2 regions of the Amycolatopsis camponoti genome follow, and region 2 is predicted to be linked to the other one. Evidence: riboswitches for the same ligand, from Rfam matches in the RefSeq annotation. Region 2 holds a riboswitch; the other holds the start of a gene.
What was found. A riboswitch is a leader RNA that binds a small molecule or an ion and turns the genes downstream of it on or off. The one in region 2 is predicted to bind S-adenosylhomocysteine.

Region 1 (4,970 bases), 100 kb from region 2:
GCAGCTCGAACAGCTCCCGCTTCTGGCTGTGGTCGGGGCTGGCCGGGTAGCCGAGCGCCGGGCGGATGCCGCGGAACCGCTCCGCGTGCAGGTCCTCCAGCAGCGGTTCGGCGTCGGGCTCGAACCAGTCGCGGCGCGCCTTGAGGTGGATGTACTCCGCGAACGCCTCGGCCAGCCGGTCGGCCAGGGCCTTGACCATGATCGCGCGGTAGTCGTCCTGCTCGGCCTCGTACTTCGCGGCGAGGTCGTCGGCGCCGTGGATGGCGACCGCGAAGCCGCCGAGGTGGTCGCCCACCGGCGCGATGTAGTCCGCCAGGCAGCGGTTCGCGCGGTCCAGCGGCTTCGACGTCTGCTGCCGCAGCATCGGGAACCCGACGTGCGCGAAGTCGCCGTCGAGCAGGATGTCGTCACCCTCGCTGTGCGCCGGCCAGAACGCGTACGCGCCCTTCGCGCGGAAGCTGCCGTTCGCGATGATCTCGTCGAGCAGCGTGTTCGCGTCGTCGAACAGCTCACGGGCGACGGGCTCGTCCAGGATGGCCGGGTACTTGCCCTTGAGCTCCCAGGCGAGGAACAGGAACTGCCAGTCGACCATCTCGCGCAGCTCGGTGATGCTCGGCTCGACGACGCGGCGGCCGGTGAACGCCGGGGTCGGCAGGCCGTCGAACGACACCTTCTCCGGGTTCGCCCTGGCCTGCTCGAGGGTCAGCATCGGGCGGCGCTGCTTGTTCGCGTGCTGCTCGCGCAGCACTTCCTGGTCGGCGCGGTTCTTCTCGGCGAGCGCGATCGAGCGGTCCGGGTCGAGCAGGTCGGACACCACGCCGACGACCCGTGACGCGTCGAGGACGTGCACTGTCGCGTTGTCGTAGGCGGGCGCGATCTTGACCGCGGTGTGCTGGCGGGACGTCGTGGCGCCGCCGATCAGCAGCGGCAGCTTCAGCCCGCGCCGCTGCATCTCGGTCGCGACCGCCACCATCTCGTCCAGCGACGGCGTGATCAGCCCGGACAGCCCGACGGCGTCGGCGCCCTCGGTGACCGCCGTGTCGAGGATCTTGGCGGCCGGCACCATCACCCCGAGGTCGATCACCTCGTAGTTGTTGCAGCCGAGCACGACCCCGACGATGTTCTTGCCGATGTCGTGGACGTCGCCCTTCACCGTGGCGAGCACGATCTTGCCCTGGCCGCCCGACGACTCCAGCCGGCCTTCCTGGCGCGCCTTCTCCTTCTCCTCCTCCATGAAGGGTTCGAGGTAGGCGACGGACCGCTTCATCACGCGGGCGCTCTTGACCACCTGCGGCAGGAACATCTTGCCGGAGCCGAACAGGTCGCCGACGATCTTCATGCCGTCCATCAGCGGGCCCTCGATCACCTCGAGGGGCCGGGCCAGCTGCTGCCGCGCCTCTTCGGTGTCCTCGACGATGTAGTCGACGATGCCGTGCACCAGCGCGTGCGACAGCCGTTCGCCGACCGTGCCTTCGCGCCAGGAGAGGTCGACGACGCGCTTGGTGCCGCTGCCCTTGACGTTCTCGGCGAAGCTGACCAGCCGGTCGGTGGCGTCTTCACGGCGGTCGAAGAGCACGTCCTCGACCAGCTCGAGGAGATCGGCCGGGATGTCCTGGTAGACCGCGAGCTGGCCGGCGTTGACGATGCCCATGTCGAGGCCGACCTGCACGGCGTGGAAGAGGAACGCCGAGTGCATGGCCTCGCGCACGACGTCGTTGCCGCGGAAGGAGAACGAGAGGTTCGAGATGCCGCCGCTGGTCCGGGCGCCGGGACAGCGCTCCTTGATCCGCGGCAGCGCTTCGAGGAACGCCTTCGCGTAGCCGTTGTGCTCGGAGATGCCGGTGGCCACGGCGAGGACGTTCGGGTCGAAGATGATGTCCTCGCCCGCGAACCCCGCCTGCTGCGTCAGCAGGTCGTAGGCGCGGCCGCAGATCTCCACCTTGCGGTCGGCGGTGTCGGCCTGGCCCTGCTCGTCGAAGGCCATCACGACGACGCCGGCGCCGTAGTTGCGGATGATGCGGGCCTGGGCGAGGAACGGCTCCTCGCCCTCCTTGAGGCTGATCGAGTTGACGACGCCCTTGCCCTGCAGGCAGCGCAGGCCGGCTTCGAGCACGGTCCACTTGGAGCTGTCGACCATCACCGGGATCCGGGCCACCTCGGGCTCGGTGGCGATGAGGTTGAGGAACGTCGTCATCGCCTCCTCGGACTCGAGCAGGTCGGCGTCCATGTTGACGTCGAGCAGGTTGGCCCCGCCGCGGACCTGCTCCAGCGCGACGTCGACGGCGCCTTGGTGATCGCCGGACTCGATGAGCCGGCGGAAACGCTTGGAGCCGGTGACGTTGGTGCGCTCGCCGATCATCACGAACCCGGTGTCGGCGCCGATGCCGAACGGCTCGAGCCCGCTGAAGCGGGTGTGCGTGCGCGGCTCGGGCACCTCGCGGGGCTTGACGCCCTTGGCCGCGGCGGCGATCTTCGCGATGTGCGCCGGGCTGGTGCCGCAGCAGCCGCCGACCAGGTTGACCAGGCCTTCGCGGGCGAACCCGCCGATCAGCCCGGCGGTCTCGTCCGGCGTCTGGTCGTAGCCGCCGAACGCGTTCGGCAGTCCGGCGTTCGGGTGACAGGCGACGTAGGTGCCCGCGATCCGCGACAGCTCCTCGACGTGCGGGCGCATCTCCTCGGCGCCCAGCGAGCAGTTGACCCCGACGACCAGCGGCTTCGCGTGCTCGATCGAGCTCCAGAACGCCTCGACGGTCTGGCCCGAGAGCGTCCGCCCGCTCAGGTCGACGATGGTGACCGAGATCCACAACGGCAGGTGGGGCGCGACGTCGCGGGCCGCGGCGATGGCCGCCTTGCAGTTGAGCGTGTCGAAGATCGTCTCGATCATGAGCAGGTCGACGCCGCCTTCGGCGAGCCCGCGGATCTGCTCCGCGTACGCGGACTTGACCTGCTCGAACGTCACGGCGCGGTACGCCGGGTCGTCGACCTTGGGCGAGAGGCTGAGGGTGACGTTCAGCGGGCCGATCGACCCGGCGACGAACTTGCCGCCCAGCTCGTCGGCGGCCTGGCGGGCGAGCTGCGCGCCGCGGACGTTCATCTCGTGGACGTGGTCCTGCAGCCCGTAGTCGGCCTGGCCGATGCTGGTGGCGGTGAAGGTGTTCGTCGTGGTGATGTCCGCGCCGGCCGCGAGGTACTGGCGGTGGACGTCGAGGATGACGTCCGGGCGGGTCAGGTTCAGCAGGTCGGGGTCGCCGGTGACGTCGTGCGTGTGGTCGCCGAAGCGGTCGCCGCGGTAGTCGGCCGGGGTCAGCCCGGCCCCCTGCAGCATGGTTCCCCACGCGCCGTCGAGCACCGCCACCCGCTGTCCGAGCAGCTCGCGCAGGCGCGCGGTGGCCTCGGACTCGCTGGGGGTTTCTCGCGGGGTGATCGGGTTCACCGGCAGCCTCCCTCATCCGGGAGGCGCCCTTGTTCGGTGGATCCCGGTCGAGCGTGGCGGACCCGGCGGTCCGTTGCAGCGCCTCTCGACCTGTGGTCCACGGTACTGGAAACGGGCATTCGCACGCCAACCCGCCCCGCCGGTGCGTCCACTGACTGGGACACCGTGAGTCCACAATGGATTACCAGGTCCACCCTGCCTCCGCCTCGTGTCGCCTCGGGCCCACCTTGACGCGTCCCGGGCCGGGCCGCTGCTCCCCGCCTGCGCAACCGGGGTCGCCTCGATCATCGTTCGATCGCGCCGCGACGTTACTCTCCGCGTCCACGTTGCCACTTTTCGCACTCGCGGCCGACCTTGAAAACTGAAACACGTTCTAATACGCTCCTCGCGTGGACTACGGAATCGTGCTGTTCACCAGCGACCGAGGCATCACCCCGGCTTCCGCGGCGCGCGCCGCGGAGGCCGCCGGGTTCGCCACCTTCTACGTGCCCGAGCACACCCACATCCCGGTCAAGCGCGAGTCACCGCACCCGCGCACGGGCGACGCGTCGCTGCCCGACGACCGCTACAGCCGCACGCTCGACCCGTGGGTGGCGCTGGCGACGGCGGCCGCGGTGACGACGCGGATCCGGCTGTCCACAGCGGTGGCCCTGCCGGTGGAGAGCGACCCGATCACGCTCGCCAAGACCATCGCGAGCCTCGACCACCTCTCCGGCGGCCGCGTGACGCTCGGGGCGGGCTTCGGCTGGAACGTCGACGAGCTGACCGACCACGGCGTCCCGGGCAACCGCCGCCGCACCGCGCTGCGCGAGTACCTCGAAGCGATGAGCGCGCTGTGGACCTCCGAAGAAGCCTCCTACGACGGGGAGTTCGTCTCGTTCGGCCCGAGCTGGGCGTGGCCCAAGCCGATCCAGGCGCACATCCCGGTGCTGCTCGGCGCGGGCCCGACGGAGAAGACGTTCCGCTGGATCGCCCGCCACGCGGACGGCTGGATCACGACCCCGGCCGACTCCGACCTCGACGGGCACGTGGCTCTGCTGAAGGAGATCTGGCTCGCCGAGGGCCGCTCGGGGGCGCCGCGGATCTGCGCGCTCGGGGAACGGCCCGACCGGGATCGCCTGGCGCACCTGGATTCCCTCGGGGTCACCGAGACGATCTTCGGGTTGCCGGACCGCGAGCCGGACGAGGTCGAGGCCTGGATCGGCCGGCTGGCCGGCAAGCTCGGCCTGGCGGTCTCCCCCGCCGTCTGAGGATCCCGCTCAGAACCAGTGCAGGCAGTGGGGCGGCCGCTCGGCGCGGAAGAGCGCGTCGGCGGCGGCCGCCGCGGCCGGGTGGTGCGCCCGGACGTGCCCGGCCCGCACCAGCGTGCTCGGAGCCGTCCCGCCGAGGTACACCGAACCCAGGTCGCTCACGTCCAGGGACAGGTCGGGCTCCCGGTCCGTCGGGACGCACTCGGCCTCGCCGCCCCGCACGGTCAGCAGATGACGCGCCCGCTCGCCGAGGAACGGGTCGTCGACGTCCAGGACGAGCTCGCCGT
Region 2 (4,970 bases):
GTCACCGCGAAGGCCGACGTGGTCGACCTGATGGCGGCGCTGCAGGCCAGTGTGGACGCGGCGAAGAAGTCGCGTGGGGCGAAGTCCACTTCGGAAGAGTCCGATGAGGACGAGGCGCCGGCTCCGGCGCCGGCGAAGAAGAAGCCGGCGGCCCGGAAGCGGGCTTGAGGGCGGCCCCGGCCGGTCGTTCCGTCCGGGTGGCGGGGCCGACACGCGCGGTTCCGGTCCCGCGTTCGCTTGCTTCCCGGTGGTACCAAGGAGGGCGAGCACACCGGGCACCAACGCGGAAGGGCGGGCCGGTCATGGAGTGCGCTTCTTGTGACGCGGGGATCGATCACTGCCACGGCACGCTGGTGGTGCACCCGGACGGCGGGTTCGCCGAATGCACCGAGCCGTCCTGTGGGGACGGTGACCGCCTCCGGCACGCGCTGATCGTCGACTGCCAGGCTCTCGGCCGCGGGTGCGGCTGTGCGGCCGAACCGGGAAAACCCCGGCTGCGCCAAGCTTCCTGAGCCTCCCGCCAGGACCGTGAAGGCCTCCCCGGCTCGGCCGGGGAGGCCTTCACGGCGTCAGGGAAGCGTCAAGGGCATGACACGATCGTGTATGCAGCTGTGTACACGGGCTGGGCGATGTGCTAACACTAACGGGGTCCTTCGGCTCTCCCTCCCCCTCGGAGCCGGAGGACCCTTTTCATTCCCGTCCCGGGTGTCTCGCCGGCAAGCGGACTTTGCTCTGCGCTTACCTTCGTGGTGGTGAAAGGCCGAACGGCCCGGCACGGCGAGCATTGCTGCTGCGCCGTGCCGGGCCGTTCGCGAGTACTCGATCAGTACCAGTGCGCACGCCCACCGATCCGGCGGCCGGTGCCGCCCAGGATGGCCAGTGCCACACCGGCCACCGCGAGAATGATGCCGATGGTGTAAAGCACCGGGATACCGACGATAAACCCGATGATGAGGAGAATTACACCGAGAACGATCACTTTGACACACACTCCTTCGCATGGGACCCATCCGCCGTACGGGCCGGACGGATGCGCTGTCACGGGGAGGATGGCCACTTTCGCGGTGCGGCAAACTGCGTCAAATGGAGCAATCTCGAATCAGTACCGGTAGTGATCGAGCTTGTACGGACCCTCGACGTCGACTCCGATGTACTCGGCCTGCGCCTTCGAGAGCTTGGTGAGCTTCACGCCGAGGGCGTCGAGGTGCAGCCGGGCCACCTTCTCGTCGAGGTGCTTCGGCAGCCGGTGGACGTCGGTGGCGTACTCGCCGGGCTTGGCGAACAGCTCGATCTGCGCGATGGCCTGGTTGGTGAACGAGTTCGACATCACGAACGACGGGTGGCCGGTCGCGTTGCCGAGGTTCATCAGGCGGCCTTCGGAGAGCACGAGGATCGCGTGGCCGTCCGGGAACGTCCACTCGTGCACCTGCGGCTTGATCTCCTTCTTGACGATGCCCGGGAGCTTCGCCAGGCCGGCCATGTCGATCTCGTTGTCGAAGTGCCCGACGTTCGCGACGATCGCGTTGTGCTTCATCCGGCTCATCTGCTCCGCCGAGATGATGCCGAAGTTGCCGGTGGTGGTGATGAAGATGTCGGCCGTCGCGACGACGTCGTCCAGCTCCACCACGTCGAGGCCGTCCATCGCCGCCTGCAGCGCGCAGATCGGGTCGATCTCGGTGACCGAGACCCGGGCGCCCTGGCCGCGCAGTGCCTCGACCGCGCCCTTGCCGACGTCGCCGTAGCCGCAGACGAGGACGCGCTTGCCGCCGATCATCACGTCGGTGGCCCGGTTCAGGCCGTCCACAAGGGAGTGCCGGATGCCGTACTTGTTGTCGAACTTGGACTTCGTGACGGAGTCGTTGACGTTCATCGCGGGGAAGAGCAGCTCGCCGTCCTTGGCGAGCTTGTAGAGCCGCTTGACGCCGTTGGTCGTCTCCTCGGTGACGCCGCGGATCTCCTTGGCCATGCGGGTGAAGCGGTCGCCGTCGGCGGCCAGGCTCGCGCGCAGGGTCTCCAGGACGATCCGGTACTCCTCGGGGTCCTCTTCGGACGGTTGCGGCACCGCGCCCGCCGCTTCGAACTCGACTCCCTTGTGGACGAGCAGGGTGGCGTCGCCGCCGTCGTCGAGGATCATGTTCGGCGCCTGGCCGCCCGAGAACGCGAACAGCCGGTCGGTGCACCACCAGTACTCTTCGAGCGTCTCGCCCTTCCAGGCGAACACGGGAGTGCCGGACGGCGCGTCGACCGTGCCGTCCGGCCCGACGACGACCGCGGCGGCGGCCTCGTCCTGGGTGGAGAAGATGTTGCAGGACACCCAGCGGACCTCGGCGCCGAGCGCGACCAGCGTCTCGATCAGCACGGCGGTCTGGACGGTCATGTGCAGCGACCCGGCGACCCGGGCGCCCTTCAGCGGCTGCGAGGCGGCGTACTCCTCGCGGATCGCCATCAGGCCGGGCATCTCGTGCTCGGCGAGCCGCAGCTGGGTGCGGCCGGCCTCGGCCAGTGCGAGGTCGGCGACGGCGAAGTCGAGGCCGTTTCGGGTCTGCAGTTTGTCACTCATGCTTGCGCGCACTCCGGAGTTCGTTTGCGGAACGCTCGGGAGGCGGCACGGGACAGTCCACGCGCACGACGACGGCGGGACACCGAAAAGCACCTCCCTCGCGGGAGGCGCCCTTGGAGTCGTGGTCCGGGCCGAGCGTGGCGGAAAGAGTTCCGTCGCAGCGCCTCTCGGCCCACGACCAGGATGGCAAAGCCGCCGGGAAGCTGTCAAGCGAGCCGGCGGGCCATGAGAACGTCGTCGAGGTCCTCGCCGCCGACGTGGAATTCCCCGCGCAGCACGCCTTCGACGACGAACCCGGCGCTCTCGTAGAGCCGCCGGGCGGCGGTGTTGTGACCCAGGACGCGCAGCGTCACCTTGCGCGCGCCGCGCCGGCGCGCCTCGGCCACGGCGGCGTCGACGAGCCGCCGGGCGATGCCGAGCCGCCGCCGGTCCGGGTCGACGGCGAGCCCGCCGATCACCCGGACGTGAGCGTGGGCGGGAATGGGGAACCCCGCGTCGAGACGGACGTAGCCGGCGACCATGCCGTCGTGCTCGGCGACGAGGACGTCTTCGGGGTGGGTGCTTTCGTCGAAGAACGGGGTGCCGGCCGGCGGCGGGGGAGCGGGGGACACCGCCGTCGTCCAGGTGCGCTCGTCGAGCTTCGCCAGCACGGCTTCGTCACCGGCGCGGGCCGTCCGGACGGTGCTCACCCGAGCTCCTTCCAGGCCTGCTCGACGATCCCGGCGAGCTCTTGGGGGTCGTGGTTGCCTTCGGTGCCCAGGCTCCGCACCGCGACGGTCAAGCCGGGGCCGGTGCGCTGGCAGTTCAGGACGAAGGACTGGTCCGGGTCCGGGGTCGCGCCGGGCGCGGCCGGGGCGTTGTGCACCAGGCATTGCACGGCGCCGACGCTGACCAGCTCGGTGCCCGGCTTGGCCACGCCGAGGGCCTGGACGTCTTCGTACGGCGCGAACAGCTGCGGCGAGGGCGCGCGGACGGCGACCAGCTGGAAGGACCGCAGCAGCCGCTCGTCCTGGTAGTCCTGGACCACCGCTCCGGCGCCGCCGTAGGCCGCCGAGACCCGGGACGTCGTCTCTTGGTCGGTCTTGTCGATGCGGTCGATCGTCGCCTTGCCGCGCACGGAGTCGACCTTCGCGATCGCGTCCTGGGCGCGGCTGAGCCCGCCCAGGTTCGCCGGTGCGGCCAGTGCCTGCCCGCTCGGCCCGCCGAGCAGGCTCAGCGCCAGCCACGGCACGCCGACCAGGATCGCGCCCACGAGCACGCCGATCAGGCCGGCGACGACCGGCCGCCTGAGCGGCGGACGGGGTGCCGGGTGTGGCGGCCCGGACGGGGGTCCGGCCGGGAAGTCCTGCGAGTAGCCCTCGGTCACCCGGGAATCGTGGCGCAGTCCGGTGCCTCCCGGGAAGGCAATTTCGCGGCCGGTTCGTCAGAGCAGGTGCGCGCGCCGCCAAATGCCCTCGGACCGGCCGCCGATCAGCCCCGCCTCGCGGAGGAACGGCACGATCTTCTCCGCCATCCACCGGCGCGTCTCGTGGAAGTGCGGGTTGGCGAGCGCCGCGGCCCGGCCTTCGCGCGCGTCGATCCCGACGCTGCGGTACACCCGCGGGTCGACCATGGCATCGACGACGCCGAACGCGACCAGCGCGGTCCGCAGCCGGTGCCGCTGCAGCGCCGCCTTCGACAGTTTCGGCGTCTCCCGCAGCACTTCCTCCTTGGCGAACCGGACGTGCCGGGCCTCCTCGACGACGTGGATGCGGTTGACCGAGCGGATCAGTGGCTGGATGCCGTCGTCGTCCATCATCGAGCGCTGCAGCCGGTCGGTGGTCTCCTCGGCGACGAGCACGCTGGCGAACATCGACGGCCCGGCGGCGGTCGCGCCGAACACCTTCGCGGCGCGGTGCACGACCTTCGGGACGCCGTAGCGCGGCACGCCGAGCCGGTCGGCGGTGCGGGCGAACATCACCGAGTGGCGGGTCTCGTCGCCGATCTCGGTCATGGCGTACTGCGCGTGCTCGGTGCGCGCGTCGAGGTCGAAGACGTACCGGGCGAGCAGCTGCATCAGGACGATCTCGAACCAGAGGCCGACGCTCATGATGCTGGCGATCTCGTGCTTGGACAGCTCGATCCGCTGCTCCGGCGTCAGCCGCGCCCACAGGTCGGTGCCGTAGAGGGAGACGCGCTCCAGCGGCATGTACGCCTTGCCCTCGGCCAGCGGGGCGGTCCAGTCGATGTCGACGTACGGGTCGTAGGAGTTCTTCGCGGAGCTTTTGAGCAGGCGAGCCGCGGTGACGTCCCGGTCCTGGGCCTCGACGCCCATGGTGGCCTCCGGAAGTAGGGGGTACATGCTGTACTAGCTACTTCGGGAGCGTACACGCCCTCGCGGGCGCTGAGTAGGCTTCCGTCGTGACCAAGG

Region 1: another riboswitch for S-adenosylhomocysteine. It lies ahead of metH (methionine synthase); the one in region 2 lies ahead of ahcY (adenosylhomocysteinase).

The regions. Positions count from the first base shown of each region.
Region 1 covers NZ_CABVGP010000004.1:240,042-245,011, reverse strand. The annotation lists gene metH (methionine synthase) at 1-3,433, opposite strand, end outside; S-adenosyl-L-homocysteine riboswitch at 3,448-3,526, opposite strand; gene AA23TX_RS48110 (TIGR03619 family F420-dependent LLM class oxidoreductase) at 3,823-4,683, shown strand; gene AA23TX_RS48105 (GNAT family N-acetyltransferase) at 4,693-4,970, opposite strand, start outside.
Region 2 covers NZ_CABVGP010000004.1:138,554-143,523, forward strand. The annotation lists gene ku (non-homologous end joining protein Ku) at 1-168, shown strand, start outside; gene AA23TX_RS50660 (hypothetical protein) at 303-512, shown strand; gene AA23TX_RS47665 (hypothetical protein) at 824-979, opposite strand; gene ahcY (adenosylhomocysteinase) at 1,100-2,560, opposite strand; S-adenosyl-L-homocysteine riboswitch at 2,659-2,735, opposite strand; gene AA23TX_RS47675 (GNAT family N-acetyltransferase) at 2,767-3,249, opposite strand; gene AA23TX_RS47680 (hypothetical protein) at 3,246-3,926, opposite strand; gene AA23TX_RS47685 (AurF N-oxygenase family protein) at 3,984-4,874, opposite strand; gene AA23TX_RS47690 (TetR/AcrR family transcriptional regulator) at 4,961-4,970, shown strand, end outside.